Regions from separate parts of the Streptomyces sp. NPDC058685 genome, predicted to be linked through region 1. Evidence: riboswitches for the same ligand, from Rfam matches in the RefSeq annotation. Region 1 holds a riboswitch; each other region holds the start of a gene.

Region 1 (9,718 bases):
GTCTTGCGCAGTGCCGCGGCCACCGGCTCATGGGCGACCGCGAAGCCGACCCGCAGCCCCGCCAGCCCGTAAGCCTTGGAGAAGGTCCGCAGCACCGCCACGTTGGGGCGCTCGCGGTAGATGTCGATGCCGTCGTGCACCTCGGGGTCGCGGATGAACTCGCGATACGCCTCGTCCAGCACCACCAGGACGTCCGACGGCACCCGGTCGAGGAACCGCTCCAGCTCGGCCCGGCGGACCACCGTGCCGGTCGGGTTGTTGGGGTTGCAGACGAAGATCAGCCGGGTCCGGTCGGTGACCGCGCCCGCCATCGCGTCCAGGTCGTGAACCTCACCGCTGGTCAGCGGCACCTCCACCGGCGTCGCCCCGCTGATCCGGGTGATGATCGGGTACGCCTCGAAGGACCGCCAGGCATAGATGACCTCGTCGCCGGGGCCCGAGGTGGACTGCAACAGGGACTGGGCGACACCCACCGAGCCGGTGCCGGTCGCCAGATGCGACAGGGGCACCCCGAAACGGTCCGAGAGCTCGTTCATCAGGCCGGTGCAGGCCATGTCCGGGTATCGGTTGAAGCTGTGGGCCGCGCCCGTCACGCGCTCCATCACCCCCGGGAGGGGCGGATACGGGTTCTCGTTGGACGACAGCTTGTACGCGACAGGGCCGCCGGCCGCCGCGGGCCTGCCCGGCTTGTACGTGGGGATGCCGTCCAGCTCGGCGCGCAGCTTGGGGCTCGTCTCGCTCACCGCAGGTCCTCCTCGAGGAGTCCGTTCACATCGGAACCAATACTCCTCACCTTATGAGGATTCCCCGCCGGTGCGAATGGCCGCCGGGAAAAGGGGGGAGCGCGCACTTTCCTGGCGTGCGCCTGTGGCTCACTCCGTAGCGCGCATCACCCGTAGTGGTGAGTTGAGACCTCTTCGAAACATGAGCCATTCGGCAGGCCGATGCCGCCGGACGCCCGAGACGCTGTCGCCGAACCTGTCAACTGCCTTGGTTTCCAAGGGAGTTGGTGGTTTATGATCTTGCAGAAACGTGCCTGTCAACGCAGGCATATGCGACCGGCTCAACCGCCCGCCCGAGCCCTACTATCGGCTCGCCATGACAGCAGCAGGGAAGCACCAGGTGAGCCGGACGGACACATCCCGCCGGGGCAGCCGGCAAGGCCGAGCGGGCATTCGAGACGTTGCCGCCGCAGCCGGTGTCTCCATCACGACTGTCTCCGACGCGCTCAACGGCAAGGGCCGGCTCCCGGACGCCACCCGCCGGCACGTCCGGGAGGTCGCAGACCGGCTGGGATACCGCCCCTCCGCGGCGGCACGCACGCTCCGCACCGGGAAATCGGGCCTCATCGGCCTGACCGTCACGACGTACGGGGATGAACCTTTCACCTTCACCGAGTTCGCGTACTTCGCCGAGATGGCCAGAGCCGCGACCTCCGCGGCACTCGCCCGGGGCTATGCCCTCGTGATCCTTCCGGCGACATCCCGCCACGACGTGTGGTCGAACGTCGCCCTGGACGGCACGGTGGTCATCGACCCCTCCGACCACGACCCGGTGGTCACCGAGCTCGTCCGCCAGGGCCTGCCCGTGGTCTCCGACGGCCGCCCGGCGGGCACCCTGCCGGTCACCGCCTGGGTCGACAACGACCACGAAGCCGCCGTACTCGATCTGCTCGACCACCTCGCCGACGCCGGCGCCCGCCGTATCGGGCTTCTCACCGGCACCACCACGGACACCTACACGCGCCTGTCCACGACCGCGTATCTCAACTGGTGCGAGCGGGTCGGCCAAGACCCGGTCTACGAGTCCTACCCCGCGCACGACCCGTGTGCCGGCGCGGTCGCCGCCGACCGCCTGCTCGCGCGGCCGGACCGGCCCGACGCCGTCTACGGGCTCTTCGACCCCAACGGCACCGATCTGCTCGCCGCCGCCCGGCGGTACGGACTGCGGGTCCCGGAGGATCTCCTGCTCGTCTGCTGCAGCGAGTCGACGGTGTACGCCACGACCGAGCCTCCCATCACCACTCTCTCGCTGAAGCCGCGCAGGATCGGCACGGCGGTCGTCCAGCTCCTCATCGACGCCATCGAGGGAATCGACGAGGACCGGCCGATCGAGCAGGTGATACCGACGGAACTGATCGTCCGGACGTCCTCCCAGCGACGTAATCCGCGGACGACGGTGAGCGCACCGCGTTCCCCCTCACCGGACTAGACCTTCCGAATGGGGACGAAACGACCGGCGTGCCAGGGGTGCGGACGGATTCACCACCCCTGGTGCGTCACAGAGCGCGGACCTCATTCCTATGATGGGCGCACGACACCGCGGACCACCCCGACCAGGCTGGGCCGAGAGGTGAACGGCGGCGCGACGGTGGTGGAGGGGTCGATGACTCAGGGGGCCGGTCAGGGACCCGTGGTGCGTACGGAGACATTGCGTGATTTCCGTGTCCCGCCCTATGCGCAGGTGCCCGTGCAGTCACAGTCGCCCCATGGGCAGGGGCAGCCTCCGGAGATGCCCGAGGAGGTATCTCCGGGCACACACGCGCAGCAGCCCTACGTGCCGGCCCAGGGGCAGGCGCCCATGAGCCGCGCGCACGAGGAACAGCGGCCGCCGCAGTCCGCCGCACCGTCCTCGCACCCCGGCAACGCGGTGCCCGAGGACGAGATGCCGGACGGGTACACCCCCACCGCGCGCGATCTCCCGGTGATCAGGGCAGGCGGCCCGGGCGACACCGTGCAGGTCCACGTCGATCCGGACGAAGCCAACGCGTCCGAGGACGGCCTCGGTCCGCTCTACGTCGTCGGCGACGTCCACGGCTATCTCGACGAACTCGTCGCCGCGCTCACCGCGCAGGGCCTCATCGACACCGAGGGCAACTGGTCCGCGGGCAACGCCCGTCTGTGGTTCCTCGGCGACTTCACCGACCGCGGCCCCGACGGCATCGGCGTCATCGACCTCGTCATGCGGCTGTCCGCCGAGGCCGCGGCCGCCGGCGGCTACTGCAAGGCCCTGATGGGCAACCACGAACTGCTGCTCCTCGGCGCCAAGCGGTTCGGCGACACCCCCGTCAACTCCGGTGCGGGCACCGCCACCTTCCAGGCGGCCTGGCTGCTCAACGGCGGCCAGAAGTCCGACATGGACCGGCTCCAGGACGTCCATCTCCAGTGGATGGCCCGCCTCGACGCGGTCGTGGAGGAGGACGGGCACCTTCTCCTGCACTCCGACACGACGGCGTACCTCGACTACGGCTCCACGATCGAGGACGTCAACGACACCGTCCACGCGATCATCACCCGTAATGACGCCGACGAGTGCTGGGACGTGTTCCGCAAGTTCACCAAGCGCTTCGCCTTCCGCGACGACGGCGGCCCCGAGGCCGTGCGCGAACTGCTGGGCACGTACGGGGGCACGCGCGTCGTGCACGGCCACAGCCCCATTCCGTATCTGCTCGGCGAAGTGGGCACCGAGGACGGCGAGGACGGCGCCCGTCCGGTCGTCGAAGGGCCGCATGTGTACGCCGACGGGCTCGCCATCGCCATGGACGGCGGCGTGACCATGGCCGGAAAGCTGCTTGTCGTGCAACTTCCGCTGCCCAACTGAGCAGAGCACGACAGGCGATTTACTGAAACCCCCTGTCACCCCGTGCCGTAACCGCTCTACCATCGGCTTATCCGTAGCAGGCTCTCCTCCGTTTCCGCCCAACTGCCCGGTTCGCCCGGTCAATCCGGCCCTACGGAGCATCGGGGGATGCACATGAACAGCGCTCCGCACCTGCTGACCGAGGACCGCGCCGAGTACGAGCGCATCCTCGACGACGCGCTGCGCAACGCCCATGACCGTCCGGACCTCGCTGCCGTGGGGCAGCGACTGAACACCGAACAGCTGCGCACGATGGCACTGAACGCGACGGCGCTGATCACCACCGCCGCCGCGGCCGAGTACGAGCACTACACCAAGATCCGCGAGGAGATGCGCGCCCCCAAGGCCGCCGCGTCCGTGCGCAATTCCGTGCTGGCGCCGGTCACCGGCGAGGTCGCCGCCGAGAGCGGTGCGGGTTTCGCGGCCGTCATCGCCGTGCTCGCTCCGGTGCTCGCCGGTACGGCCGCGCTGATATTCCTGCTCGTCGGCTACATCCTCAAAGCGCTCAGCCCGTCGGCCGCGTTCGCGCAGACCCTGGTCTCGGCGGGCTGGTTCTTCGGGGCTCTCACGGCGGCCGCGATCCTGGTGGCCGCCGTGGCCCTGCTGCTCACCGCACTGCGCAACGGCGCGACGCAGGTGCCCGCCGAAGAGGTGACGGGTGAACTGCCCGACGAGGTGGCACGTGCCAAGGACGCCTGGCGGCACGCCCTGCTCGAACGGGGCCTGCTGCCCTTTCTGCGGGCGGCGCTGGCGGACCCCAGCGTCGACCCGACGTCGAGCAAGCCACCGCGACCGGTGAGCCGTATCCCCAAGATCGGCTACAGCGGTCCGGACTACTCCAGCCCGAGCGAGGGCTCCACGGCGGGCCAGCGCCCGACGTTCACCAGCCCGGACTTCACCAGCCCGGACTTCGGTGGCCCCGAGCACCAGCCGGAGTGATGCCGGAGGCGCGCCCCCACGACCACGGGAGCGCGCCTCGTGCACTGTGGATGTACGACCTCGTGGATTCGAGAGGACCGCGGGTCACAGAGCCGCGGGGCTCACTCGGCGATCGGCAGATACACCCGGTTGCCGGCGGCGGCGAACTCCTTGGACTTCTCCGCCATTCCGTCCTCGATCTCCTGCTGCGAGTCGCCGTGCCGGCGCCTGATGTCCTGCGAGATCTTCATGCTGCAGAACTTCGGCCCGCACATGGAGCAGAAGTGCGCGGTCTTGGCCGGCTCGGCGGGGAGCGTCTCGTCGTGGAACTCCCGTGCCGTGTCCGGGTCGAGAGCCAGATTGAACTGGTCCTCCCACCGGAACTCGAAGCGGGCGTCCGACAGAGCGTCGTCCCACTCCTGCGCGCCCGGGTGGCCCTTGGCCAGGTCCGCGGCGTGAGCGGCGATCTTGTAGGTGATGACGCCGGTCTTCACATCGTCGCGGTTCGGCAGGCCCAGGTGTTCCTTGGGCGTGACGTAGCAGAGCATCGCCGTGCCCCACCAGGCGATCATCGCCGCTCCGATCCCGGAGGTGATGTGGTCGTACGCGGGAGCGACGTCCGTCGTGAGCGGGCCGAGCGTGTAGAACGGCGCCTCCTCGCAGATCTCCTGCTGGAGTTCGATGTTCTCCTTGATCTTGTGCATCGGCACATGACCGGGTCCTTCGATCATCGTCTGCACGTTGAAGCGCTTGGCGATGGTGTTGAGCTCTCCGAGGGTGCGCAGCTCGGCGAACTGCGCCTCGTCGTTGGCGTCCGCGATCGAGCCGGGCCGCAGCCCGTCACCGAGGGAGTACGTCACGTCGTACGCGGCGAGGATCTCGCACAGTTCCTCGAAGTTCTCGTAGAGGAACGACTCCTTGTGGTGCGCCAGGCACCAGGCGGCCATGATCGAGCCGCCGCGCGAAACGATGCCCGTCTTGCGGCGGGCGGTGAGCGGGACGTACCGCAGCAATACGCCCGCGTGGACCGTCATGTAGTCGACGCCCTGCTCGGCCTGCTCGATGACCGTGTCCTTGTAGATCTCCCAGCTCAGCTCCTCGGCCCTGCCGTCGACCTTCTCGAGCGCCTGGTAGAGCGGTACGGTGCCGATCGGCACGGGGGAATTGCGCAGCACCCATTCGCGGGTGGTGTGGATGTTGCGGCCGGTCGAGAGGTCCATGACCGTGTCCGCGCCCCACTTGGTGGCCCAGGTCATCTTCTCGACCTCTTCCTCGATGGAGGAAGTGACCGCGGAGTTGCCGATGTTGGCGTTGACCTTCACCAGGAACCGCTTGCCGATGATCATCGGCTCGATCTCCGGGTGGTTGACGTTGGCCGGCAGAACCGCGCGGCCGGCCGCGATCTCCTCGCGCACGACCTCGGCGGGCACGTTCTCGCGGATCGCGACGTACTCCATCTCCGGGGTGATCTCGCCCCGGCGCGCGTACGCGAGTTGCGTCACCGCCTGCCCGTCCCGGCCCCGGCGGGGCTGACGCGGGCGGCCGGGGAAGACCGCGTCGAGATTCCGCAGCCCGCCGCGCGGCGAGGTGTGCTTGATCCCGTCGTCCTCGGGGCGGACGGGACGGCCCGCGTACTCCTCGGTGTCGCCGCGGCCGATGATCCAGTTCTCCCGCAGTGGCGCGAGACCGCGGCGGACATCGGTCTCGACGGTGGGGTCGGTGTACGGCCCGGACGTGTCGTACAGCGTGACGTCCGCGCCATTGGTGAGGTGCACCTGGCGGACGGGCACACGGAGGTCGGGGCGCGATCCCTCGACGTATCCCTTGTGCCAGCCCGGCGTGCGCTCCGCCTGGTCGGCGGCAGGCGTGCGTGCATCCTGAACGGTCATGAGACCTACTCCCTACGCCGGCATTACCCGGTAACAGGTTCGGCGGTCGACGCAGCGGCTTCCGTCCGACGGTGTTTCACGTGAAACACCACTGGGACGAAGGTCAGCGCCCTCTCAGCCCGGTGCTCCGAGCTCCCGCGTGTGCAAAGGTGCCTCCACGCTAGCGTCATGTCTGGCGCGCTGAACAGAGGCCCCCATTCGTTCTTGCGATGATCTGTCGGTGACCTCATCGCCGCCCGACCCGCATCAGACGCCCGAGCCGCACGGCCACTCGCACTCCCATGGCCCCGCCGCACCCGTCTCCCGGCACCTCCGCAAGGTCATCGCGGCCGTGCTGATCCCCTTCGCCACCGCGGTGGTGGTCGGGCTTCTGGTGCTCTGGCCGGGTGGCACGCCCGGCCACGAGCGCACCGGAGTGGGCTTCGACCGTCAGACCGAGTCGGGCAGGGTGGTGTCGGTCCAGAAGGTCGACTGCAAGGACGTGAACGCCGGACAGGTCCCGCCGACCGCGGACCCCACCACACCCGAGGGGCGTGAGGCGGCCAACTCCCAGCAGGGCGACTGCGGGAAAGCGACGGTCGAGGTCACCTCCGGCAAGAACAAGGGCCGCACCTTCGTCGAGATCGTCCAGCCGGACGCTCCTCGGCAGTTGAAGAAGGGCCAGGGCGTGGTGGTCGCGTACGCCCCCGACGCCCCGCGCGATCTCCAGTACTCGGTGACCGACGTGGACCGGGGATTCCCGATGGCGGTACTGGCCGGGATCTTCGCCCTGGTGGTGGTACTGGTCGGCCGCATGCGCGGGGTGATGGCGCTGCTGGCGCTCGTCGTCTCGTTCGCGGTCCTGACGGTGTTCATCCTTCCCGCGATCCTCCAGGGCTCCAATCCACTGATCGTCGCCGTGGTCGGCGCGAGCGCCATCATGCTGATCGCGCTCTACATGTGCCACGGACTGACAGCACGCACCTCGGTCGCGGTCCTGGGCACGCTGATCTCTCTGCTGCTCATCGGGCTGCTCGGTTCGCTGTTCATCGGCTGGGCGAGCCTGAGCGGCAACACGGACGACAACACCGGTCTGATCCACGGCCTGTACCCGAACATCGATATGAGCGGACTCCTGCTGGCCGGTGTCATCATCGGCTCGCTCGGCGTCCTCGACGATGTGACGGTGACCCAGACGTCCGCCGTGTGGGAACTGCACCAGGCCGACCCGGACATGGGCGCGAAGGGTTTGTACCGGGCGGGTATCCGCATCGGACGGGATCACATCGCATCCGTCGTCAACACCCTCGTCCTGGCCTACGCGGGTGCGGCGCTGCCGCTGCTCCTGCTCTTCTCGATCGCGCAGAGCAGCGTCGGAACCGTCGCCAACAGCGAGCTGGTGGCGGAGGAGATCGTACGGACCCTCATCGGATCGATCGGTCTGGTCGCGTCGGTACCGGTGACGACGATTCTTGCGGCGCTGGTGGTCTCGGCAGACCGGTCGGGTCTGCCCGCAGGGCAGAGCGAAGCCCCCGCCCGCAGCGCGGCGCCGGGGCGGGGCGGCAAGGGACGCCGTCGCAAGAAGTGAGGCGGCCGGGGCTGCTCAGCCGGCGTTCTCCTCGGCGAGGATGCCGTCGAGCGCCTTCTCCAGGCATTCCCTGAAGTCGCCGTACTGGTGCTCCTGCCCCAGCGGTACGAGCTTGTCGGTGCGGTCCAGGAAGGCGACGACAGGCGCCGCCCCGACCTGGAACTGTGCACGGTCGCTGCCCACTTGGAGCCGGATGGCGAGGTCGCAGAGTCCCGCCGCGCCGGTGGGCGCGATGTGCACATCGCCGTCCCCGCTCGGCCCGCTGATCCCGTCGAGCAGCAGCTCGCGTCCGAAGGCCCAGGTCACAGGTGCGTCGCCCGGCAGATGGAAGGTCATCCGCACGGCATACGGATCGTCTGTCTCGTAGCGGAGCCCCACCGGGATCCGGAACGAGAGCTCCTCCGAGACGAGAAAGATCATCAGGACCTCGGCCTGGACCGACTCGCGCATCATGTACTCCGCAGTGAATGAGGCCTGCTGAAAACGGCCGGAACGATCCCCTTGGCCTTCTTGCCACAATCGTGGTGTAAGCGCCAGAGGTCCACAAGGAGTGATTTTTCAGATACTGATAGAGAACGCGAGCGCGCCGAGCAGACCGCCAATTCCCTTGCGCAGTTGCTCAATAGCCGGAAGCAGTCGCTCTTCCTGGTGCAGGGGAAGAGAAATGGCCATCGTGGCCGCGCCGGAACCGGCCGTGACCGGGATGGCGGCGCAGACCGTCCCGAGCGCGTACTCCTGCCGTTCCACGACCGGTTGCATCCGGCCCGTGGTGGCGAGCCGGTCCAGCAGCGTGCGACGGTCGGACACGGAGTAGGGAGTCACCGGCTGGACCGGATGCCGGTCCAGATGGTCGCGTCGGGCGTTCTCGTCCAGCTGGCTGAGCAGACACTGCCCGATCGCGTGCGCATGGCCGGTCTCACGGAAGTCCGCCCACTCCGCGACGGCGGGTGCGTAGGGAGTGTCGGAGACCGCGACGAGCTCGATCTCGCCCTCGCGGTAGAGCGCGAAGTAGACCGGGACGCCGATCGCGTCCCGCCAGTGCTGGAGTGCGTCCTCGAGCCTGCTGCGACGATTCTGCACTGACTCACCGAGGGCGAGCCGGCCGACGGCGCCGCCGAGGACGAACACCCCTTTCTCGCGCCGGAGATAGTCCTCGTGCGTCAGCGTCCGCAGCAGGTGGTACGCAGTCGGCAGGGGAATGGCGGCCTCTCGCGCGAGGACCTTGGCGGGCGCGCCCTCATGATGGGACGCGGCGGCTTCCAGCAGCCTCAACGCCCGCTGCACCGAACCGATGAGCGTAGGGGTCGTGGCGTTCGTCGCCGTGGCCAAAGGTCACCCCCGGGCTGGATGGGCTGCCACAGTAATGGCCGCCCCGCCGGTGAAACCCGGGGTTCGGCGGGCGTTCCCCCGCCCGGGTTAACGCCCTGACCCGCAGCGGCTACCAGTCGCTCCGAGAACTCGACGATGTCATGAACTTCCGTACGACAAAGATGAGTCCCGCGACGAGCGCGACGAAGACCAGGAGCTTGAAGAGCAGCCCGATCACAAAGCCGATCACACTGGTGATCAGGCCACCGAAGACGAACAGGGCGATGACGGGCACCGCGACCCACTTCACCCACCACGGCATCCCCGCGAACACTTCCCGCACAGCCATCGCCCTTACCTCGCTTCTCGGAGTTCCTGCCCTCGATGCTAGGCGGAC
Region 2 (9,718 bases), on a different contig from region 1:
CTGATGTTGCTGTTCGGCTGCAGGATCGGGGACGCCTGGACCGTGGCGGGAGCCGCCTGGGAGACGCCGGGGGCCGCCTGGGAGGTACCGGCCCCGCCGAACAGGGTGAGGGCGGTACCCACCGCGAGACCGGCGGCGGTGAGACGGGCGCTGCGCAGGAACATGGTGGACTCCTTGATATGCGTGTGGGGCTCTGCCTGTGAGACCGGAAGCGGCGCTACGCCATATGACGGACCCGGGCAAGAAGTTGCCCCCGGTACCGCCGTGAACGGCGGTACCGGGGGCACGTGTTGCTCACCGCACGGAGGCGGGCGCAGATCAGATGTACTCGCAGTCGATGGTCGGGTCGCTCGGCGAGTCCACCGGAGCACCGGGCACCGGGCCGTTGTTGCTGCCTCCGCTGACGTACACGGCGGAGATCCAGCCAAGGGTCCTGCCGGGAGTGATGACCTGCACCCAGTAGGTGTTGGTGTAGGGCCCGTCGGTCACCCGGCCCTTCTCGCCGTTGTCGACCTGGCAGTACGCCTTGACCCGCACATTGGTGAGCCGTTCCGTCGTGGCGAGGTCGCACGACGTGCTCTGGCAGCTGCGCACCCGCACGTCGCTGCCCCACACGTGGACCGACCCCGACGGCGGGTGGGCCGCGGCGGGCTGAGCCCCCAGCAGAAACGCCGTCGGGATGACCGCGGCCACTCCCGCCGCGCGCAGCCCACGGCGGGCGATGGTGCTGCCGCGCCGGTCCGAGCTCTTGCGTGACCACATCATGGTGAACCCCTCGTCAGGTCAGAACCGGGCTCGTCGCTCGCGGCCCGGTGGCATCCGCTTCCGCCTCACAGACGGGACCCGGTGCCTCGGCGTATGACCGTCCCGGGAGCAAATGTTTCTTCGCCCCGTCCTCATACGGCGCGGCGCGCGCACCCGTCCCCCCGGTGGTGCGGGCAACGCACCTGAGCGACCACGAGCCCGGGACGGGCACGCGTCCGAACGGTCCGAAGGGGACGACATGTTGAACAAGTCAGCGAGGCGCGGCGCCCGACTGGGCGGCGCGGCGGCACTGTTGTGCGCGCTCGCCGTGACCGTGGGCGCCGCGCCCGCCCAGGCGACTGCCGAACAGCGGGCCGCGGGCCCGGTCTTCACCACCTGGGCGACGGATGTGAACGTCCGCAAGGACTCAGCCCCGGGCTTCCGCTGCCCCGAGTTCCCCTCGCCCGGCAACTGCCCGCGGGTGATCGGCCAGGCGCAGCCGGGCGATCAGCTCGAAGTGACGTGCCAGACGCGGGGCGAGACGGTCGGCACCAACCCGAACTGGGTGTTCGTGGAGAACCGGACCCGGGGCTTCGACGGGTGGATGGCGAGCTACTGGATCTCGCACCCGGACAACTGGCTGCCCGGCGTCCCGCAGTGCTACGGGCCGTGACGCGTCGGTACGACGCGGGCCGGCCCCGCCGCTCGGCCGGCGCTGCCCGTGATCTCACGCGGGGCCCCGCCCACGACCCTCCGAGCGACCCCGCCCGCGGACCCGCTCCCGACCTCGCCCACACCCCTCTCCCCGATCCCGCACTCATGCCGGCATCGGCTTCACCTCTCGGAGGTACCACCACCATGGCCCGTCATCCCGGATCCGGACTCGTCCGCGCTCTGCCACGCCGCTCACGCCGTACCGGGGACACGAGAGCCCCGGGATCCCGGACGGCCCGCCGCGCCACCTGGGCCGGGCTGCTGTCGGTGGGCCTGGCGGCGCTGATGTCCACCACCTCGGCGGCGTCCGCCGCGCCGCCCGAGAAGCCGGCGCCCCGCGCGGCCCAGGTCGACGTGCCCGCGGGGGTCACGGCCGGCGTCGCGGTCTTCGACCGGCAGACGGGCACCTTCACCGAGCAGGTGAACAGCGCCGCCCAGTTCCGGTCGGCGTCCGTGGTGAAGCTGCTCATCGCGCTCGACCTGCTGTGGAACCGCCAGCCCGGTGATCTCTCGGCGACCGACCGGGCCCGTGTGGACGCGATGCTGCGGAGCAGCGACGACAACGCGGCCAGCACGTTCTGGGCGAACAACGGCGGCGGCGCGATCATCGACCGCATGGTGCCGCGCCTCGGCCTCACCGACACCGCCCGGCCCCCGGCGAGCCACCCCGGCTTCTGGGGCTACACGGCCCTGTCCGCCCGCGACACCGTGAAGATCTACCGCTATCTGCTGGACTCCGCCCCGGCGTCCGTACGCGACTACATGATGGGCAACCTGCGCCAGTCGACGCGCTGCGCCACCGACGGCTACGACCAGCACTTCGGCATCGCCGGAGCGTTCAACCGGCCCTGGGCCGTGAAGCAGGGCTGGTCGGGCTTCAGCTCGGGCGGCTGCACGGCTCCCGCGGGGGCGGCCGCGAAGGCACCGGCCGGCTCCGGCAAGCAGACGGCCGCGGCCGCGACCGCCGTCCGGTCGGCCGCGGGGATCAACGCCGTGGACCTGTCCCGCCCGGCGCTGCACACGACGGGCGTCGTCGGCTCCGGTGACCGTTCCATCGTGGCCGCGTACACCCTGCACCCGAGCGGCACCGCGTACGGCAAGGCCTACACGGACCTGGGCCGGCTGACCCGGTCACTGAACGTGCCCGGCGCCTCCCGCCCGGCGGGCACCTGGATCGGCACCTGGGGCAGCGGAGTCCGCCTCCGTACCCAGGCGACCACCACGGCGTCGCCGCTCACCACGCTCCCGGCCGGGGTGGAAGTCCTTGTCGGCTGCCAGAAGCGCGGCCAGCAGGTCAGCGTGCCGCCCTACCTGAACGACTGGTGGGCGTACCTGCCGCAGTACGGCGGCTACATGACCAACATCTACCTGAGCTCACCGGACAACCAGGTCCCGGGAGTGCCTGTCTGCTGAGCGGACGGTCGGCTCACCGGAGAGAAGGCCAGGTCGTACGGGGGTGCGATCTGGCCTTCTCGCCTGTCCGCGGGGCTCGCGTGCCTGCCGGGCCCGGGCACCACCCCCGGCGCCCCGCCCGCCCGCTTCGGCACAGGCGAGCGGTGACGTACGCCGTAGCGGTGCCGTTCGTCCCGATCCACGCGGGAGCAGCAGCCCGACCTCGTCGTCGTGCCGAAGGGTCGTGCCGTGACGCCCGACATCCGGGCGACCTCCGCGATCGGCCAGGCCATCGCCCGCCTCCCTCGCCGGACTCATCGGGCCGGTCCTTCCGGCCCTGCTCAGGACGGTAGAGGCTGCCGCTGCGGCAGCTTCAAGCCCGGCATCCGGGCTTCCCTCCCGGGCGGTCGCGACTGCTCGATCGCCACCCTGCACGGGGGCACGCCCGGCCGTGTCGGCGCCTGTGGACCGGGAGCCGGGCCGTCCGTGGGCCGTCTGGGCACCGACAACACCGGCCTGGAGGGGCCCGTCCTCCTCCGCGGGCGACCGGACCGGGCCACTGCAACCCGTCTGCGACACTGGTACCACCATGCCCAAGCCCGGAGAACTCACTTTCGTCGCGCCCCGCGGAGCCAAGAAGCCCCCGCGGCACCTTGCCGACCTCACGCCCGCCGAGCGCAAGGACGCCGTCGCCGCGATCGGCGAGAAGCCCTTCCGCGCCAAGCAGCTCTCGCAGCACTACTTCGCGCGGTTCGCCCATGAACCCGCCCAGTGGACCGACATCCCGGCCGCCTCGCGCGAGAAGCTCGCCTCCGAGCTGCTGCCCGATCTGATGTCCGTCGTGCGGCACATTTCCTGTGACGACGACACCACGCGCAAGACGCTGTGGCGCCTGCACGACGGGACGCTCGTCGAGTCCGTGCTGATGCGCTACCCGGACCGCGTCACCATGTGCATCTCGTCGCAGGCCGGCTGCGGTATGAACTGTCCCTTCTGTGCCACCGGGCAGGCCGGGCTCGACCGCAATCTGTCGACCGCCGAGATCGTCCACCAGATCGTCGACGGCATGCGTGCCCTGCGCGACGGCGAGGTGCCGGGGGGTCCCGCGCGGCTGTCGAACATCGTCTTCATGGGGATGGGCGAGCCCCTCGCGAACTACAAGCGTGTCGTCGGCGCCGTACGGCGGCTCACCGACCCCGAGCCGGACGGGCTCGGGCTGTCGCAGCGCGGGATCACCGTGTCGACCGTCGGTCTGGTGCCCGCGATGCTGCGCTTCGCCGACGAGGGCTTCAAGTGCCGTCTCGCCGTCTCGCTGCACGCCCCGGACGACGAGCTGCGTGACACCCTCGTCCCGGTCAACACGCGCTGGAAGGTGCGTGAGGTGCTGGACGCCGCCTGGGAGTACGCCGAGAAGTCGGGCCGTCGCATCTCCATCGAGTACGCACTGATCCGCGACATCAACGACCAGGCGTGGCGCGGTGATCTGCTCGGCCGGCTGCTCAAGGGCAAGCGGGTCCATGTGAACCTGATCCCGCTCAACCCGACGCCCGGGTCCAAGTGGACGGCCTCCCGTCCCGAGGACGAGAAGGCGTTCGTCGACGCGATCGCCGCCCATGGTGTTCCGGTGACCGTCCGTGACACCCGTGGTCAGGAGATCGACGGAGCCTGTGGACAGCTCGCGGCCTCCGAGCGGTGACCTTGTAGGCTGGGCTCGGACATTTTCATATTCCGACAGGGGAGCGCCACAGCGCTGAGAGTGCGGCACCGTCAGGCCGCAGACCCTCTGAACCTTGCCCAGGTCATTCTGGGTAGGAAGTTCGGTCGCTACTCAAGCTGTTGCGCCCTGCCCGGATCTCCTCGGAGACCGGGCAGGGCCGCGTCTCTTCCTGGTCACCCCCAGGAGGAATTCAGTGAGCACCACCAGGAAGATCACGGTCACCGCGCTGGCCGCGGCGATAGGCGTGAGCACCCTCGCGGCCTGCGGCGGAGAGTCCGACGACTCCTCGACCGGCGCCACGAAGTCCAAGACCGTGACCCTCGTCAGCCACGACTCCTTCGCCGCGTCCGACGCCGTGCTGAAGGAGTTCACCCGGCAGACCGGCTACACGGTCAAGGTGCTCAAGAGCGGTGACGCCGGCGCCGCGCTCAACAAGGAGATCCTGACCAAGGGCTCCCCGCAGGGCGACGTCTTCTTCGGCGTCGACAACACCCTGCTCTCCCGTGCGCTCGACAACGGTCTCTTCACGCCGTACGAGGCCAAGGGCCTCGGCCAGGTGCGGGACGAGATGCAGCTCGACAAGGACAAGCACCGGGTCACGCCGGTCGACACCGGCGACATCTGCGTCAACTACGACAAGAAGTACTTCGCGGACAAGAAGCTGGCGCCGCCGCAGTCGTTCGACGACCTGATCAAGCCCGCGTACAGGAACCTGCTCGTGACCGAGAACGCGGCGACGTCCTCGCCCGGCCTGGGCTTCCTGCTCGGCAGCGTCGGGAAGTACGGGGACGCCGGCTGGCAGGACTACTGGAAGAAGCTCAAGGCCAACGGCGTGAAGGTTGTCGACGGCTGGGAGCAGGCGTACAACGAGGAGTTCTCCGGCTCGGCCGGCGGCAAGAAGGCCAAGGCGGACCGGCCCCTCGTCGTCTCGTACGCCTCCAGCCCGCCGGTCGAGGTGCTGTTCGCGAAGCCGCAGCCGAAGGAGGCGCCCACGGGTGTCGCCACGGGTACCTGCTTCCGTCAGATCGAGTTCGCCGGACTGCTCGACGGCGCGAAGAACGAGGAGGGCGGCAAGGCGCTGCTGGACTTCCTGGTCTCCCGGCAGTTCCAGGAGGACATGCCGCTGAACATGTTCGTCAACCCGGTGGTCGAGGGGGCGAAGCTGCCCGAGCTGTTCACCACGTTCGGCGCGGTCGTCGACAAGCCGGAGACCGTCGCCCCCGACAAGATCGCCGAGAACCGTGAGCAGTGGGTTCAGTCGTGGTCCTCGCTCGTAGTGAAGTAACGAAGCCCGACCGCGGGACAGGCGACCGCGGCGCAGGCGACCGCGGGCCGCGGGCCCGCGGGACGGTGCTGCGCGGGAGCGCGACGCGGCTCGGCCTGATGGCCGTGCCCGTCGCGTTCTTCGCGCTCTTCTTCGCCTACCCCGTCGTCGCCATCGTCGGACGCGGCCTGGAGATCGACGGCGTCTGGCAGTTCGGACGGATCGGTGAGGTGCTCGGCCGCGCCGACATGCAGCGCGTGCTCTGGTTCACCACCTGGCAGGCGCTGGCGTCGACCGCGCTCACGCTGCTGATCGCGCTGCCCGGCGCGTATGTCTTCGCGCGGTTCGACTTCCCCGGCAAGGGGGCGCTGCGAGCGGCGGTCACGGTGCCGTTCGTGCTGCCGACCGTCGTCGTCGGCACCGCGTTCCTGGCGCTGCTCGGCCGTGGCGGGCTGCTGGACGAAATGTGGGGCATCCGGCTGGACACCACCGTGTGGGCCATCCTCCTCGCGCACGTCTTCTTCAACTACGCCGTCGTCGTGCGCACGGTGGGCGGACTGTGGGCGCAGCTCGACCCGCGGCAGGAGGAGGCCGCGCGGGTGCTCGGCGCGGGGCGCTTCGCCGCCTGGCGGCGCGTCACGCTGCCCGCGCTCGGACCCGCCCTGGCGGCAGCGGCCCTGATGGTCTTCCTCTTCACCTTCACCTCCTTCGGCGTCGTCCAGATCCTCGGCGGACCGTCGTACTCCACCCTGGAGGTGGAGATCTACCGGCAGACCGCACAGCTGCTGGACCTGCCGACGGCGGCCGTGCTGACCCTCGTCCAGTTCGCCGCGGTCGGCATCGTGCTCGCCGTGCACGCGTGGACGGTCCGGCGCCGGGAGGCCGCGCTGCGACTCGTGGACCCGGCGCGGACCGCGCGCCGCCCGAGTGGCGCGGGCCAGTGGGCCCTGCTCGGCGGGGTGCTGGCCACCATCGTGCTGCTTCTGCTGGTCCCGCTCGGCGTCCTCGTCGAGCGCTCCCTCGACGGGCCCGGAGGCTACGGCTTCGACTACTACCGGGCGCTCGGCTCCCTCGACGCGTCCGGAGGCACCTTCCTCGTGCCGCCCCTCGAGGCCGTGTGGAACTCCCTGGAGTACGCGCTCGTCGCGACCGGCATCGCCGTGACCGTCGGCGGCCTCGCCGCGGCCGCGCTCACCCGACGGGCGGGCCGGCTGGTCCGTGGCTTCGACGCCCTGCTGATGCTGCCCCTCGGGGTCTCGGCCGTGACCGTCGGCTTCGGCTTCCTGATCACGCTCGACGAACCGCCGCTGGACCTGCGGGCGTCGTGGATCCTGGTGCCGCTCGCGCAGGCCCTGGTCGGCGTCCCCTTCGTCGTACGGATCATGCTGCCCGTCCTGCGGGCCGTGGACGGACGGCTGCGCGAGGCCGCGGCCGTGCTCGGCGCGTCCCCGCTGCGGGTGTGGCGCGAGGTCGATCTGCCGCTGGTGCGCCGGGCGTTGCTGATCGCCGCGGGCTTCGCTTTCGCCGTGTCCCTCGGCGAGTTCGGCGCGACCGTCTTCATCGCACGGCCGGACAACCCGACGCTGCCGGTGGCCGTGGCCCGGCTCCTCGGGCGGCCGGGCGAGCTCAACTACGGTCAGGCGATGGCCCTGAGCACGATTTTGATGGTGGTGTGCGCGTCCGCGCTGCTGCTGCTGGAGAGGCTGCGCCCCCGGACGTCGTCCCGGGGCGCGCCCATCGACCGATCCGCCGGGGAGTTCTGATGGCCTTGCTGCGACTCGAGGACGTGACCGTACGGTTCGGGACCCATACGGCGCTCGACGCCGTGGACCTGGAGGTCACCGAGCACGAGATCGTGTGCGTGCTCGGCCCCAGCGGCAGCGGCAAGTCCACGCTGCTGCGGATTGTCGCCGGGCTGCAGAGCGCGGACTCGGGGCGGGTGCTGCTCTCCGGCGCCGACCAGGCGGGAGTCCCGGTGCACCGGCGCGGGGTCGGCCTGATGTTCCAGGACCACCAGCTCTTCCCGCAGCGCGACGTCGGAGGCAACGTCACCTTCGGGCTGCGGATGCACGGTGTCGCGCGCGCCGAACAGGAGCGCCGCGTCGCGGAGTTGCTGGAGATGGTCGGGCTGCCCGGTGCGCAGCGCCGCGCCATCGCGTCGCTCTCGGGCGGTGAGCAGCAGCGGGTCGCGCTCGCCCGCGCGCTCGCGCCCGAACCGCGGCTGCTGATGCTCGACGAGCCGCTCGGTCAGCTGGACCGCGGTCTGCGCGAGCGTCTGGTCATCGAACTCCGCGGGCTGTTCGGCCGGTTGGGCACCACCGTGCTCGCGGTCACCCACGACCAGGGCGAGGCCTTCGCGCTCGCCGACCGGGTCGTGGTCATGCGTGAGGGCCGGATCGCGCAGGCGGGGACGCCGCTGGAGGTCTGGCAGAAGCCGGCCGACGCGTTCGTGGCCCGCTTCCTCGGCTTCGACAACGTGGTGTCCGCGACGGTCAGCGGTACCGCCGCGGACACACCGTGGGGGAAGGTCCCGGTCCCGGACGGTTCGCGACAGGGCGAGGCCCGGTTGCTGGTACGGCCCACGGGCGTACGCCTCACGGGCGCCGGCGACGGGATGCGGTGCACGGTCGCGAGCCGTTCCTTCCGCGGAAACCATGTGGCCGTGCGGCTTCGGCCGGCCGACGGCCCGCCGCTGGAGGCCGAGTGCGCACCGGCCGACGCACCGCACGAGGGTGCCGAGGTGGGTGTGGTCTTCGCCGCCGACGACGTGGTGGTGCTGGGCTGACCCGCCGCCGACGGCGCCCGCAGCAGGACGGCGAGCCATGGCGACGCGGCGTGATCGACCCGGCCCTCCTTCGTGATCGCCTCCCAGCGCTCGACCTCTCAGATGTGTCGATAACGCCTAAAATGACCATGTAGCCTCCCGGGCACGGGGTCTGGGACCGCCGAGCACAAGGGGTGTGAAGCCGGTATGAGGACCACCCGGGCCGACTCCGACGCCCCGACCCCTGCGCGCCCCTCGAGAACCGTTTCGGGGGCGTCGCGTACTGTCCGGCGCACTGCTCTGGTGGGCGCGTGCGCGGCCGTCCTGGTCGCGGGCGGTGTCCTGCCCTCGGGGACGGGTTTCGCGGCCGTCGCCGCCGCGTCGGCGACCGCCGCGTCGAGTTCTCACGACCCCACTCCGTCGGCGCTGAAGACCATCGATCCGGCCGCGCTCCAGTCCGCCGTGGAGGGCGCGGCGAAGAAACTCATGATTCCCGGCTCCGTGGTCCTGCTCCGCACCCCGCAGGGAACGTTCAGCGCGACCACCGGCACCACCGAACTGGGAAAGTCCGCCGAGCCCACGACGAAGGACCACTTCCGGATCGCCTCCAACACCAAGACCCTGACCTCGGCGCTGATCAACCTGCTTGCCCAGGACGGCAGACTCCGGATGACCGACCCGGTGTCCGACTACGTTGCGGGAGTGCCCAACGGCGGGAACATCACCATCGCCGAGCTGCTGAAGATGCGCAGCGGCCTCTACAACTACACGAACGCTCCCGAACTCGCGGCGTCCCTCGACGCCGAACCCCAAAAGGCCCGCACACCGCAGCAGATGCTCGACATCGCGTTCCGGCGCCCGCCCGACTTCGCACCGAACGCCTCCTACGAGTACAGCAACACCAACTACGTACTGCTGGGCCTCGTCGCGGAGAAGGTGGGCGGCCGCCCGCTGGCCGAGCAGTTCCGGACCCGGCTTCTCGCGCCGCTCGGGCTGGCCGGGACCTCACTGCCCGGCACCGGCGATGTGAACCTCCCGGCCCCGTACTCGCACGGCTACATGTACGGCGGTACGTCCTACGCGCTGGTCGACAAGCCCTACCCCGCCGATCTTCAGGCCGCGG
Region 3 (9,718 bases), on a different contig from region 1:
TGCGACCCGCGACTGAACCGCAGCCAGTCCCTGGACCTGGCGTTCCTGGTGGCGGAGATGTACCGCGACCAGTGATCTTGTGAGTACGGCTGTGGGGCGCGGATCGATGTGATCCGCGCCCCACACCGCTTTTCCAGGCTGGCCACGACGGGTAAGGTTAGGTTAGCCTCACCGAGCAATCGGAGGCAGACGACCGACCGGCCTGGAGGTGAACCGCGTGTACGTATGCTCATGCTTCGGCGTCACCGAGAAGCAGGTCAAGGAGCACGCGGACGCGGGTGCCTGCACCCCCCGTCAGATCGCCTCCGCCTCCAAGGCGGGCACCGACTGCGGCTCGTGCGTGCGGACGATCCAGTCGATCCTCGGCAGGGGCACGTGCCCGCGGCGTGAGCTGCTGGAGCAGGGCAAGCCCGCTCTCACGGCCGGCCTCGCGGAGCTGGACGAAGCCGCCTAGCCCTTCCGCCCTTCACGCTCACCTGGGGCGCGGAGACCCGACAGGGTCCTGGACCGCCGCACCCGGCGCGCGACCGCCGCCCCCGGCGTACGTCAGCTGTCGGGCTGCTCGATCAGCTGCGCGATGTAGAGGGGCTCACCGAGCTTCTCGATCAGGTCCAGCTGGGTGTCGAGATAGTCGATGTGGTGCTCCTCGTCCTCGAGGATCGACTCGAAGATGTTCGCGGACGTGACATCACCCTTGGCGCGCATGATGTCGATACCGCGCCGGAGACGGTCGATCGCCTCCACCTCGACCTGCCGGTCCGCCTGGAACATCTCGGTGACGGTCTGGCCGATGCGTACGTGGAACAGGCGTTGGTAGTTCGGAAGTCCGTCGAGGAAGAGAATCCGGTCGGTGAGCACTTCCGCGTGCTTCATCTCGTCGAACGACTCCGACCGGGTGTACTTGGCAAGCTTCGTCCAGCCGAAGTTCTCCTGCATCTTCGCGTGCAGGAAGTACTGGTTGATCGCGGTCAATTCGGCGGTCAGCTGCTCGTTGAGGAACTCGATGACCTCGGGGTCGCCCTGCATCGCAGAGGCTCCTTCCGCGCTTGGTACCGGGGCAAGTGGGCGCATCCTTCCATCGCGTCCGTCAGCCCGTCCAGTAAGTGCCTCCTTAGTAGGAGTTGCCCGAATCGGGCCAGACCTGGTCATGACCACCCCATGCGGTCTGTCACCATTGAAGACATGGGTCAGCCGGAAAGCCGGGAATACCGCGCATCAGAGGAGTCCGAGCTTCCGCCGGGTCAGCGACTGCAGCGAGGCTGGCCGGTCACCCACTACGGGCCCGTACCCAAGTTCAAGCCGGACCGCTGGGAGTTCAGGGTTTTCGGCGCCACGGCCGACGGCGACAAACACTGCTGGAACCACGAGGAGTTCTCGGCACTGCCCTTCTCGTCGGTCGTCGCCGATCTGCACTGCGTGACGAAGTTCAGCATGCTGGGGGCCGAATGGGGTGGTGTTCCCGCCCGCGAACTGGTCGCCCTCGCGCCGCCGGCCGCGAACGTCACTCACGTCATGGTCTGGGCCGAGTACGGCTACAGCGCCAATGTGCGGCTGGCCGACTTCACCTCGGAGCGCACGATCTTCGCCACCCACAAGGACGGTGAACTGCTCACCGCCGAGCACGGCTTCCCCCTGCGTCTTGTCGTGCCGCATCTCTACGCCTGGAAAGGGCCCAAGTGGGTCCGCGGCGTCGAGTACATGACCGACGACCGGCGTGGCTTCTGGGAGGAACGGGGCTATCACAACCTCGGCGATCCCTGGCGGGAGCAGCGCTACTCCTACCAGGAGGAGCCGGGGGACGGCCCCGAACTCTGAGGGCCGTCCCGTCATCCCCGGAGGGCGCACGACGACAGCCCTTGAGGTCTGTCGTCGTTCAGGGCGCAGGGCGCCCGAGACGGTCAGTCGCGGAGTGCCTTCAGCCGGGCCACGTCCGCGGCGTGGCCCTCCTTGCCGCCCGGGGTCTCGATGATCAGCGGTACGCCCTCGGTCGCCGGGTGGCGCATGAGCTCCCGGAACGGCTCCTCGCCGATGTGACCCGCGCCGATGTTCTCGTGACGGTCCTTGTGGGCGCCCGCCACATCCTTCGAGTCGTTGGCGTGGATCAGCTTGAGGCGCCCCTCGCCGACCGTCTCCACGAGCAGGTCCAGCGCCTGCACCATGCCGCCCGGTGCCGCCAGGTCGTGTCCTGCCGCGAACAGATGGCAGGTGTCCAGACAGACCCCCAGTCGGGGATGGGCGTCCAGAGCGGCGAAGTACGGCCCGAAGTCCCAGGTCCGCGAGCAGAGTGAGAACCCCTGCCCGGCCGTCGACTCCAGCAGCAGGAACGGATCGTCGTCGTGCGTCAGCTCGTCCAGCAGCGGCAGCATCCGTTCGCGCACCTGCGCAAGCGCCACCTCCCGCGGCCGCCCGCCCGTCGCCGACCCGGTGTGCACCACGACGCCCAGGGCGCCTATCTCACGGGCGCGGCGCAGCGAGTGGCGCAACGAGTCCACGGACCGCTCGACGGTCGCCTCGGTGTGGGAACCGAAGTTGATCAGATACGGAGCATGGACGTACGCCGGCATGTCCGCGGCGGCGCACTCCGAGCGGAACAGCTCGTCCTGCGCGGGATTGCCCGGCGGCGTCGCCCAGCCCCGCGGATTGGCGACGAAGACCTGGACGGTCTCCGCCCGCAGCTCCGTCGCGTATCCGAGACCGACCTTGGCGAGTCCGCCGGCCACGGGGACGTGGCCGCCGACGGGGTTGCGCATCTGTGGCTAGATTCCCTTGGTCTTGATGGTGATCGTGCTGCCCTCGGGCGCCTTGCCGTCCGCGGCCGGGGACTGGCTCTCGACGGTGTCGCCCAGGAAGGGGAAGGCCTTCTCGACGTCCACCTCGAAGCCCGCGTCCTCCAGCTCGGCGGTGGCTTCGTCGACGCTCATCCCGACGACATCGGGGACGTCGATCGAGCGCGGTCCCTTGGAGACGGTCAGCGTGATCGTGTCGCCGGAGGCCAGCTCGGCCCCCTCGGCCGCCGACTGGCGGGCGACGGTGCCCGCCTCCTCCGGGGAGTTGACCTGCGCGGGGGCGACCTTGACCGTGAAGCCGGCGTCCTCCAGCGCGCCGGTCGCGTCCTCGACGGAGTCGCCGATCACGCCCGGGACCTCGACGGGGGAGCCCTTGCTGACGACGATCGCGACCGCGGAGTCCGGGCTGCGCCGGGCACCGGCCGCCGGCTCGGTGCTGACGACACGGCCCTGGGGCACGTCCTCGCTGAACTCCTTGGTGACCACCCCGGGCGCGAGCCCGGCCTTCTTGAGCTTGCTCTCGGCCGTGGCGAGCGGGTCGCCGCCGACGTCGGGGACCCGGACGATCTTCGGCCCGCGCGAGACGACGAGCGTCACCGAGCCGTTGCCGCGGATGCGTTCGTTGGTGCCGGGGTCGCTGTTGATGACCGAGCCGCGGTCGACCGTCTCGCTGAAGTCGCGTTTGACGGTCTTCACATCGAGGCCGGCGTCCTTGAGCTCCTGCCGGGCCTCCTTCTCGGACTTGCCGATCAGGGCCGGGACGCGGGTGAACTGTCCGGAATTGATGTACCAGACGCCGGCGCCGGCGCCGAGCACCAGGAAGACGGCGACAAGGATCGCGACGACACCGCGCCGTGGCACACGGGAGCGGCCGGTGCGGTCCGGGCGGTGCTGCGGAGGAGCGGGCGGCATGGCCATCCGCGTCGTGTGGTTGACCTGCGGCTCGTCGCCGGGCGGCACACGGGGGATGACGTCCGTACGCTCATCGGGGCCGGCGTCCGCGCCGGTCGCGTACGTCGGCGGCTCCTGCTGGAGGGCCTGCGGCGGCACCAGGTCCAGCTGATCGTCGCCGAGCGCGGCACGGGCCTCACGGACCAGGGCGAGCAGGGCCACCGCGTCGTACGGGCGGATCTCGGGATTGCGGGCGGTGGCGCTCGCGACCAGCTCGTCGAGCTCGACGGCGAGGCCCGGGACGAGTGCGGAGGGCGCCGGAATGTCCTCGTTCAGATGCTGGAAGAGCACCTGGGCCGGGGTGTCGCCGGAGTGCGGCTTGCCGCCGGTCAGCATCTCGTACAGGACGACACCGCATGCGTACACATCGGCGCGGGTGTCGGCCGTGCCGTACTCGATCTGCTCCGGGGCGAGGTAGGAGACGGTGCCGAGGACGGTGCCGGTGGTGCTGGTGACGGAGCCGACCGCGCGCACCAGGCCGAAGTCGGCGACCTTGACCCGGCCGTCGTCCCCTATCAGCACGTTCTCCGGCTTCATGTCCCGGTGGACGAACCCGGCCCGGTGGGCCGCGCCGAGCGCGGCGAGCACGGGCTCCAGGATGTCCAGCGCGGCCCGCGGCTGGAGCGCGCCGCGCTCGCGCAGGACGTCGCGCAGGGTGCAGCCCGCCACGTACTCCATGGCCAGATAGACGTACGCACCTTCGGCGCCCTGGTCGAAGACCCCCACCACATTGGGGTGGGAGAGCCGGGCGACGGACTTGGCCTCGCGGATGAAGCGCTCCACGAAGGAGGCGTCCGTGGCGAGGGCCGGGTGCATCACCTTGAGGGCGAGCTCCCGGTCGAGTCTGGTGTCGACCGCCCGGTAGACCGTGGCCATACCGCCGACGGCGATACGCGCGTCGACGCGGTAGCGGCCGTCGAGCAGCTGCCCGACGAGGGGGTCCTTGAGGGTCGTGTCCACGCGGAGATTCTACGAGTCACCCCGGACACCCCTGACGTCCCGGGGCGGGACCGGAGCCGTACTGCAGCCGAGCTGTGACAGCAGACGCGCTTGTGCGGGGCCGGTCCGCCGCGACCGGCTTTCGACGGGGGACGGGCGTCGGGACGGGCGGAGGGGGACGGGTGCGGGGCGTTGTGGGGCGGTGGCGTTCGGGGGGTCGCGCCTCAATCACGGGCGCGGCCGGAAATCGTCCCTGGGCCTCGATCGTCGGGCCGGGCATGAGCTCGGCCCCTGCGTGGGGAGGGCGATATCAGACCGCCCGGCGTTCGAGGACGAAGCCTGTGCGGCATGGGGCCAGGCTGGGCGGGTGCGGCACCTTGCGGGGGCGCTGCCCCCGGACCCCCGCGCCTCAATCGCCGGCGGGGCTTGATGGTGTCCCCGTGCCTCGATCGCCGGCGGGGCCTGGTGCGGCCCCGCGCGCCTCAACCGCCGGCGGGGCTGGATGTCGTCCCCGTGCCTCGACCGTCGGCCGGGCCTGATGTCGTCCCCGTGCCTCAATCGCCGGCCGGGCTTGATGGTGTCCCCCTGCCTCGATCGCCGGCGGGGTCTGGTGCGGCCCCGCGCGCCTCAATCGCCGGCGGGGCTGGATGTCGTCCCCGTGCCTCGGATGCGGTCCCCGCCCGCCTCGCTCCCGGCGGGGCCGGATGCGGTCCCGCCGGCAGACTTTCCGTCCCGTCAGAACGCCGGGCGTTCCGGGTCCAGGTGGGCGCGGCCGTCCTGGGGTGACGATGCCTCGGCGAAGTGGCGGCGGGGGATGCGGCCCGCCCGGTGTGCCAGGCGGCCCGCCTCCACCGCGTGCCGCATCGCCTCCGCCATCAGGACCGGCTCCTGCGCGCGGGTGACCGCCGACGCCAGCATCACCGCCGTGCAGCCCAGCTCCATCGCCAGCGCCGCGTCGGACGCCGTGCCCGCGCCCGCGTCCAGGATCACCGGTACGCGCGCGTGCTCGACGATCAGCTGGAAGTTGTGCGGGTTGCGGATGCCGAGGCCGGAGCCGATGGGCGAGCCCAATGGCATGATCGCCGCGCAGCCCACGTCCTCCAGCCTCCGCGCGAGCACCGGGTCGTCATTCGTGTACGGCAGGACCGTGAACCCGTCGTCGACCAGGGTTTCCGCCGCGTCGAGCAGCTCGATGGGATCGGGCAGCAGCGTGCGCTCGTCCGCGACGACCTCGAGCTTCACCCAGTCCGTCCCGAGTGCCTCGCGCGCGAGCCGGGCGGTCAGGACGGCCTCGCCCGCGGTGAAGCAGCCGGCCGTGTTGGGCAGGACGCGGATGCCGAGCCGGTCCAGGACGGAGAGCACGGAGCCCTGGACCGTCGGGTCCAGGCGGCGCATCGCGACGGTGGTGAGTTCGGTTCCGCTCGCGATCAGGGAGCGTTCCAGGACGTCGAGGCTGGGCGCACCGCCGGTGCCCATGATCAGCCGGGAGTTGAAGGTGGTGTCACCGATGGTGAGACGGTCGTCGGCCATGGCTGATCAGCCTCCCTGGACTGCGGTGAGGACCTCGACCCGGTCGCCGTCGTCGAGCAGGGTGCCCGCCCATGCGCTGCGCGGGACCACCGCCTCGTTGACGGCGGCGGCGACGCCGGACCGGGCGGCGGTCAGCTCCGTGACCAGCGTGTCGAGTGTGGTTCCGGTGGCGAGCATCCTGGTCTCGCCGTTGACGGAGACGTTCATGCGGGCTGCTCCTGGGAGACGGCGGAGAAGCGGCGAGGTGTGAAGGCGCGGGCCTCGTCGGGGAGTGAGCCGGAGACCAGGACCACGGCCATCACATCGCCGGTGACGGGCGTCAGGAGGACCCCGTTGCGGTGGTGACCGGTGGCCAGGTGCAGACCGGGCAGCGCGGTCGGGCCGAGCAGCGGCGCGTTGTCGGGGGAGGCGGGGCGCAGCCCGGCACGGGTCTCGGTGAGCGGCAGCTCCGTGATGCCGGGCACCAGCTCATGGGCGTCGCGGAGCAGCTCGTACACACCGCCCGCGGTGACCGTGGTGTCCCAGCCCAGTTCCTCGCTGGTCGCGCCGACGACCAGCTCGCCGTTCTCGCGCGGCACCAGATAGACATCGCTGCCGCGGACCACCGCGCGGACCGTCCTGGACAGGAAGGGCGCGTACGCGGGCGGCACGGTCAGCCGCAGCACCTGGCCCTTCACCGGACGGACCGGAGGCAGCACATCCGCCGGGACCCCGTTCAGCCTGCCGCTCAGGCTGCCGCCGGCGAGCACCACCTGGTCGGCGGTGAGCTCCTCGCCGTCGGCGAGGACGACACCGGTCGCCCGGTCGCCCGTGACCGACAGCCGTTCCGCCCAGCCGTGACGGAAGACCACTCCCGCCCTCTCGCACGCCGTGACCAGCGCGGACGCGAGGCGGCGCGGGTCGACCTGGTGGTCGCCGTCCACCCGCAGACCGCCGCGGACACCGGGCGCGAGCATCGGCTCCAGGCGCCGGCACTCACGGCCGGTCAGCCACTCCGAGGCGAGTCCGGAACGCCGTTGCAGGGCGTGCAGTTCCCGCAGATGGGCGCGGTCGTCGGCGTCGAGCGCGACGGCGAGCGTCCCGCAGGCGCGGTAGCCGACGCGCTGTCCGCTCGTCTCCTCCAGCTCGGCGACGAACGCCGGATAGCGCTGTGCCGACGCGACGTTGAGCGCGAGCAGCGTCTGCTCGCCGTAGTGCAGTTCGGTGACGGCGGCGAGCATGCCCGCGGCGACCTGCGCCGCACCGCCGCCCGGCTCCGGATCGGCGATGGTGACGGCCAGTCCGCGCTGGGCCGCACGCCAGGCCGTGACCAGTCCGATGATTCCGCCCCCGACGACGAGAACGTCTGAGGCGCGCGTTTCTGGGATACGCGACATGGGCGTCCAGCCCCTCCCTTCGCCGGCATGACCCGGATCAGGTTCGTACGGTCGGAGGCCGTCCAGCCTCCCTCTCAGCCCGGTGCGTCCGGACTCCCGCGAGTGTCTTACGGTGGCCACCCTAACCCCGGGCCCGGTGTCGGGTTAAGGGAGCGACGGCTTCCCAAGGCCTGCGGTACAGGAGGTGTTTTGATGGCGGGGTCTCTCGACGGAGTCGTCCTGGTGCCGGTCGCGGACCAGGCTCCCGGCCAGGTCGGCACCCGTACCCGCGTCACGTACCACGAGCGGGACGGGCACATCTGGGCCGAGTACGCGGGCGGCGACGTGGTCCGCGGTCATCTGGTGGGCACCCGTCAGGGGGACCGGATCGACTTCCGCTACGTGCAGTTGAGGACCGACGGCCGTACCGCCTCCGGGCACTGTGTCTCGACGGTCGCCGAGCTGCCGGACGGCAGACTGCGCCTGGAGGAGAGCTGGGAGTGGGAGTCGCAGGAGGGCAGCGGGACGAGCGTCGTGGAGCAGCCACTGTCCTGACGGACTGTCAGTCGAGGTCTCCGGATGCGTAAGGTTGACGGGTGAGCGAGCAGCAGACACAGCAGGCGCGGCGCGTGGTCGTCGTCGGAGCCGGGATGGCGGGCGTGCAGACCGCCGTGGCCCTGCGCGAACAGGGCTTCACCGGCCCGGTCACCCTCATCGGCGCCGAACCCCATCAGCCCTACGACCGGCCCCCGCTGTCCAAGGCCGTCCTCCTCGGCAAGGCCGAGGACTCGGCCTTCGACGTCGATTTCGAGGCTCTCGGCATCGGGCTGCGGCTCGGCTGTGAGGTGACCGGCGTCCGGCCCAAGGAGCGCGAACTGGACACCGAGGCCGGACCCGTCCCGTACGACATCCTGGTCCTCGCCAGCGGCGCGGAACCCGTCCATCTGCCCGGGGCCGCGTCGGTGCCCGGCGTCCATCTGCTGCGCACGCTCGACGACGCCGCCCGGCTGCGTCCCGTGCTCGCCCGGCAGCACGACATCGTCGTCGTCGGCGCGGGCTGGATCGGTGCGGAGTTCGCGACGGCGGCCCGCGAGGCCGGCTGCACGGTCACCGTCGTCGAGGCCGCGGAGCGCCCGCTCGCCGGCGCGCTGCCCGCCGAGGTCGCCGCCTCGATGACGGACTGGTACGCGGAGTACGGCATCGAACTGCTCACGGGCTCCCGGGTGGAGGAGATCGAGCCCGGCACGGTGGTTCTCTCGGACGGCAGGCGGCTCGCCGCCGGGGCCGTCGTCGTCGGCATCGGGGCACGGCCCGCCACCCGATGGCTCACCGGCTCCGGCATCGCGCTCGGTCCGGACGGCGCGGTCACCGCCGACGAGTACCTGCGCACCTCGCTACCCGGTGTGTACGCCGTCGGCGACTGCGCCTCCTTCCCGTCCGCCCGCTACGGGCAGCGGCTGCTCGTGCACCACTGGGACAACGCCCTCCAGGGGCCGCGCACGGTCGCCGCGAACATCATCGCGGAGGACCTCGGCGACCCCGCCCAGATCTACGACCCCGTCCCGTACTTCTGGTCCGAGCAGTTCGGCCGGTTCGTGCAGTACGTGGGCCACCACGCGGTCGCCGACACGATGGTGTGGCGCGGGGACCCGACGGGCGCCTCCTGGTCGGTGCTGTGGCTGCGGGAGGGCGCGCTCGTCGCGCTGCTCGCGGTGGGCAGGCCGCGCGATCTGGCGCAGGGCCGCAAACTCGCCACGACGGGCACGCGGCTGGATCCGACGGCGGCCGCGGACCCCTCGGTCCCTCTGAAGGCCGCTTCGCTGTGAGCAGGCTCTCTCCCGACAGTTCCCCGCTGACCTGCATATTCTCCCCGATTCCGGGCTGATCGGGGCGTCGGTGCGCGGGGCAGCGCTACCCACTGTCGGTCCCAGATGGCAGGCTTGTCCTGTGACCGAGATTGACGCAAAGATCGATGCTCTCGTCCCCGCCTGGCTCACCCTCCCCGACATCGCGGAAATGCTCGATGTCGAGGTGACGCGCGTCCGGCAGCTGGTCAAGGAGGGCCAGCTGATCGCGGTGCGCCGAGGTGAGAACCGGGTGCTCCAGGTTCCCGCCGCCTTCATCAGCGGCGAGAAGGTCGTCAAGGGCCTCTCCGGC

The links. Region 1 has a riboswitch for thiamine pyrophosphate ahead of thiC (phosphomethylpyrimidine synthase ThiC). Riboswitches for the same ligand answer to the same signal wherever they lie in the genome.
Region 2: linked by a shared signal. The riboswitch ahead of ACFWU3_RS12325 (thiamine ABC transporter substrate binding subunit) and the one ahead of thiC (phosphomethylpyrimidine synthase ThiC) in region 1 are both predicted to bind thiamine pyrophosphate.
Region 3: linked by a shared signal. The riboswitch ahead of thiO (glycine oxidase ThiO) and the one ahead of thiC (phosphomethylpyrimidine synthase ThiC) in region 1 are both predicted to bind thiamine pyrophosphate.

Annotation. Positions count from the first base shown of each region.
Region 1 is NZ_JBHXSL010000011.1:92,181-101,898, forward strand. It holds gene hisC (histidinol-phosphate transaminase) at 1-743, opposite strand, end outside; gene ACFWU3_RS13170 (LacI family DNA-binding transcriptional regulator) at 1,099-2,211, shown strand; gene ACFWU3_RS13175 (metallophosphoesterase) at 2,386-3,600, shown strand; gene ACFWU3_RS13180 (hypothetical protein) at 3,748-4,578, shown strand; gene thiC (phosphomethylpyrimidine synthase ThiC) at 4,680-6,446, opposite strand; TPP riboswitch at 6,439-6,595, opposite strand; gene ACFWU3_RS13190 (YibE/F family protein) at 6,667-8,013, shown strand; gene ACFWU3_RS13195 (SsgA family sporulation/cell division regulator) at 8,029-8,463, opposite strand; gene ACFWU3_RS13200 (IclR family transcriptional regulator) at 8,572-9,342, opposite strand; gene ACFWU3_RS13205 (DUF5326 family protein) at 9,452-9,664, opposite strand.
Region 2 is NZ_JBHXSL010000010.1:107,210-116,927, forward strand. It holds gene ACFWU3_RS12300 (SH3 domain-containing protein) at 1-164, opposite strand, end outside; gene ACFWU3_RS12305 (hypothetical protein) at 319-765, opposite strand; gene ACFWU3_RS12310 (SH3 domain-containing protein) at 1,004-1,417, shown strand; gene ACFWU3_RS12315 (hypothetical protein) at 1,744-2,871, shown strand; gene rlmN (23S rRNA (adenine(2503)-C(2))-methyltransferase RlmN) at 3,440-4,546, shown strand; TPP riboswitch at 4,574-4,683, shown strand; gene ACFWU3_RS12325 (thiamine ABC transporter substrate binding subunit) at 4,761-5,852, shown strand; gene ACFWU3_RS12330 (ABC transporter permease) at 5,951-7,594, shown strand; gene ACFWU3_RS12335 (ABC transporter ATP-binding protein) at 7,594-8,616, shown strand; gene ACFWU3_RS12340 (serine hydrolase domain-containing protein) at 8,899-9,718, shown strand, end outside.
Region 3 is NZ_JBHXSL010000025.1:55,524-65,241, forward strand. It holds gene ACFWU3_RS20875 (class II 3-deoxy-7-phosphoheptulonate synthase) at 1-75, shown strand, start outside; gene ACFWU3_RS20880 ((2Fe-2S)-binding protein) at 209-454, shown strand; gene bfr (bacterioferritin) at 547-1,026, opposite strand; gene ACFWU3_RS20890 (sulfite oxidase-like oxidoreductase) at 1,183-1,815, shown strand; gene ACFWU3_RS20895 (deoxyribonuclease IV) at 1,899-2,750, opposite strand; gene pknB (Stk1 family PASTA domain-containing Ser/Thr kinase) at 2,757-4,697, opposite strand; gene ACFWU3_RS20905 (thiazole synthase) at 5,412-6,206, opposite strand; gene thiS (sulfur carrier protein ThiS) at 6,213-6,413, opposite strand; gene thiO (glycine oxidase ThiO) at 6,410-7,582, opposite strand; TPP riboswitch at 7,580-7,692, opposite strand; gene ACFWU3_RS20920 (hypothetical protein) at 7,775-8,116, shown strand; gene ACFWU3_RS20925 (NAD(P)/FAD-dependent oxidoreductase) at 8,158-9,387, shown strand; gene ACFWU3_RS20930 (Rv2175c family DNA-binding protein) at 9,509-9,718, shown strand, end outside.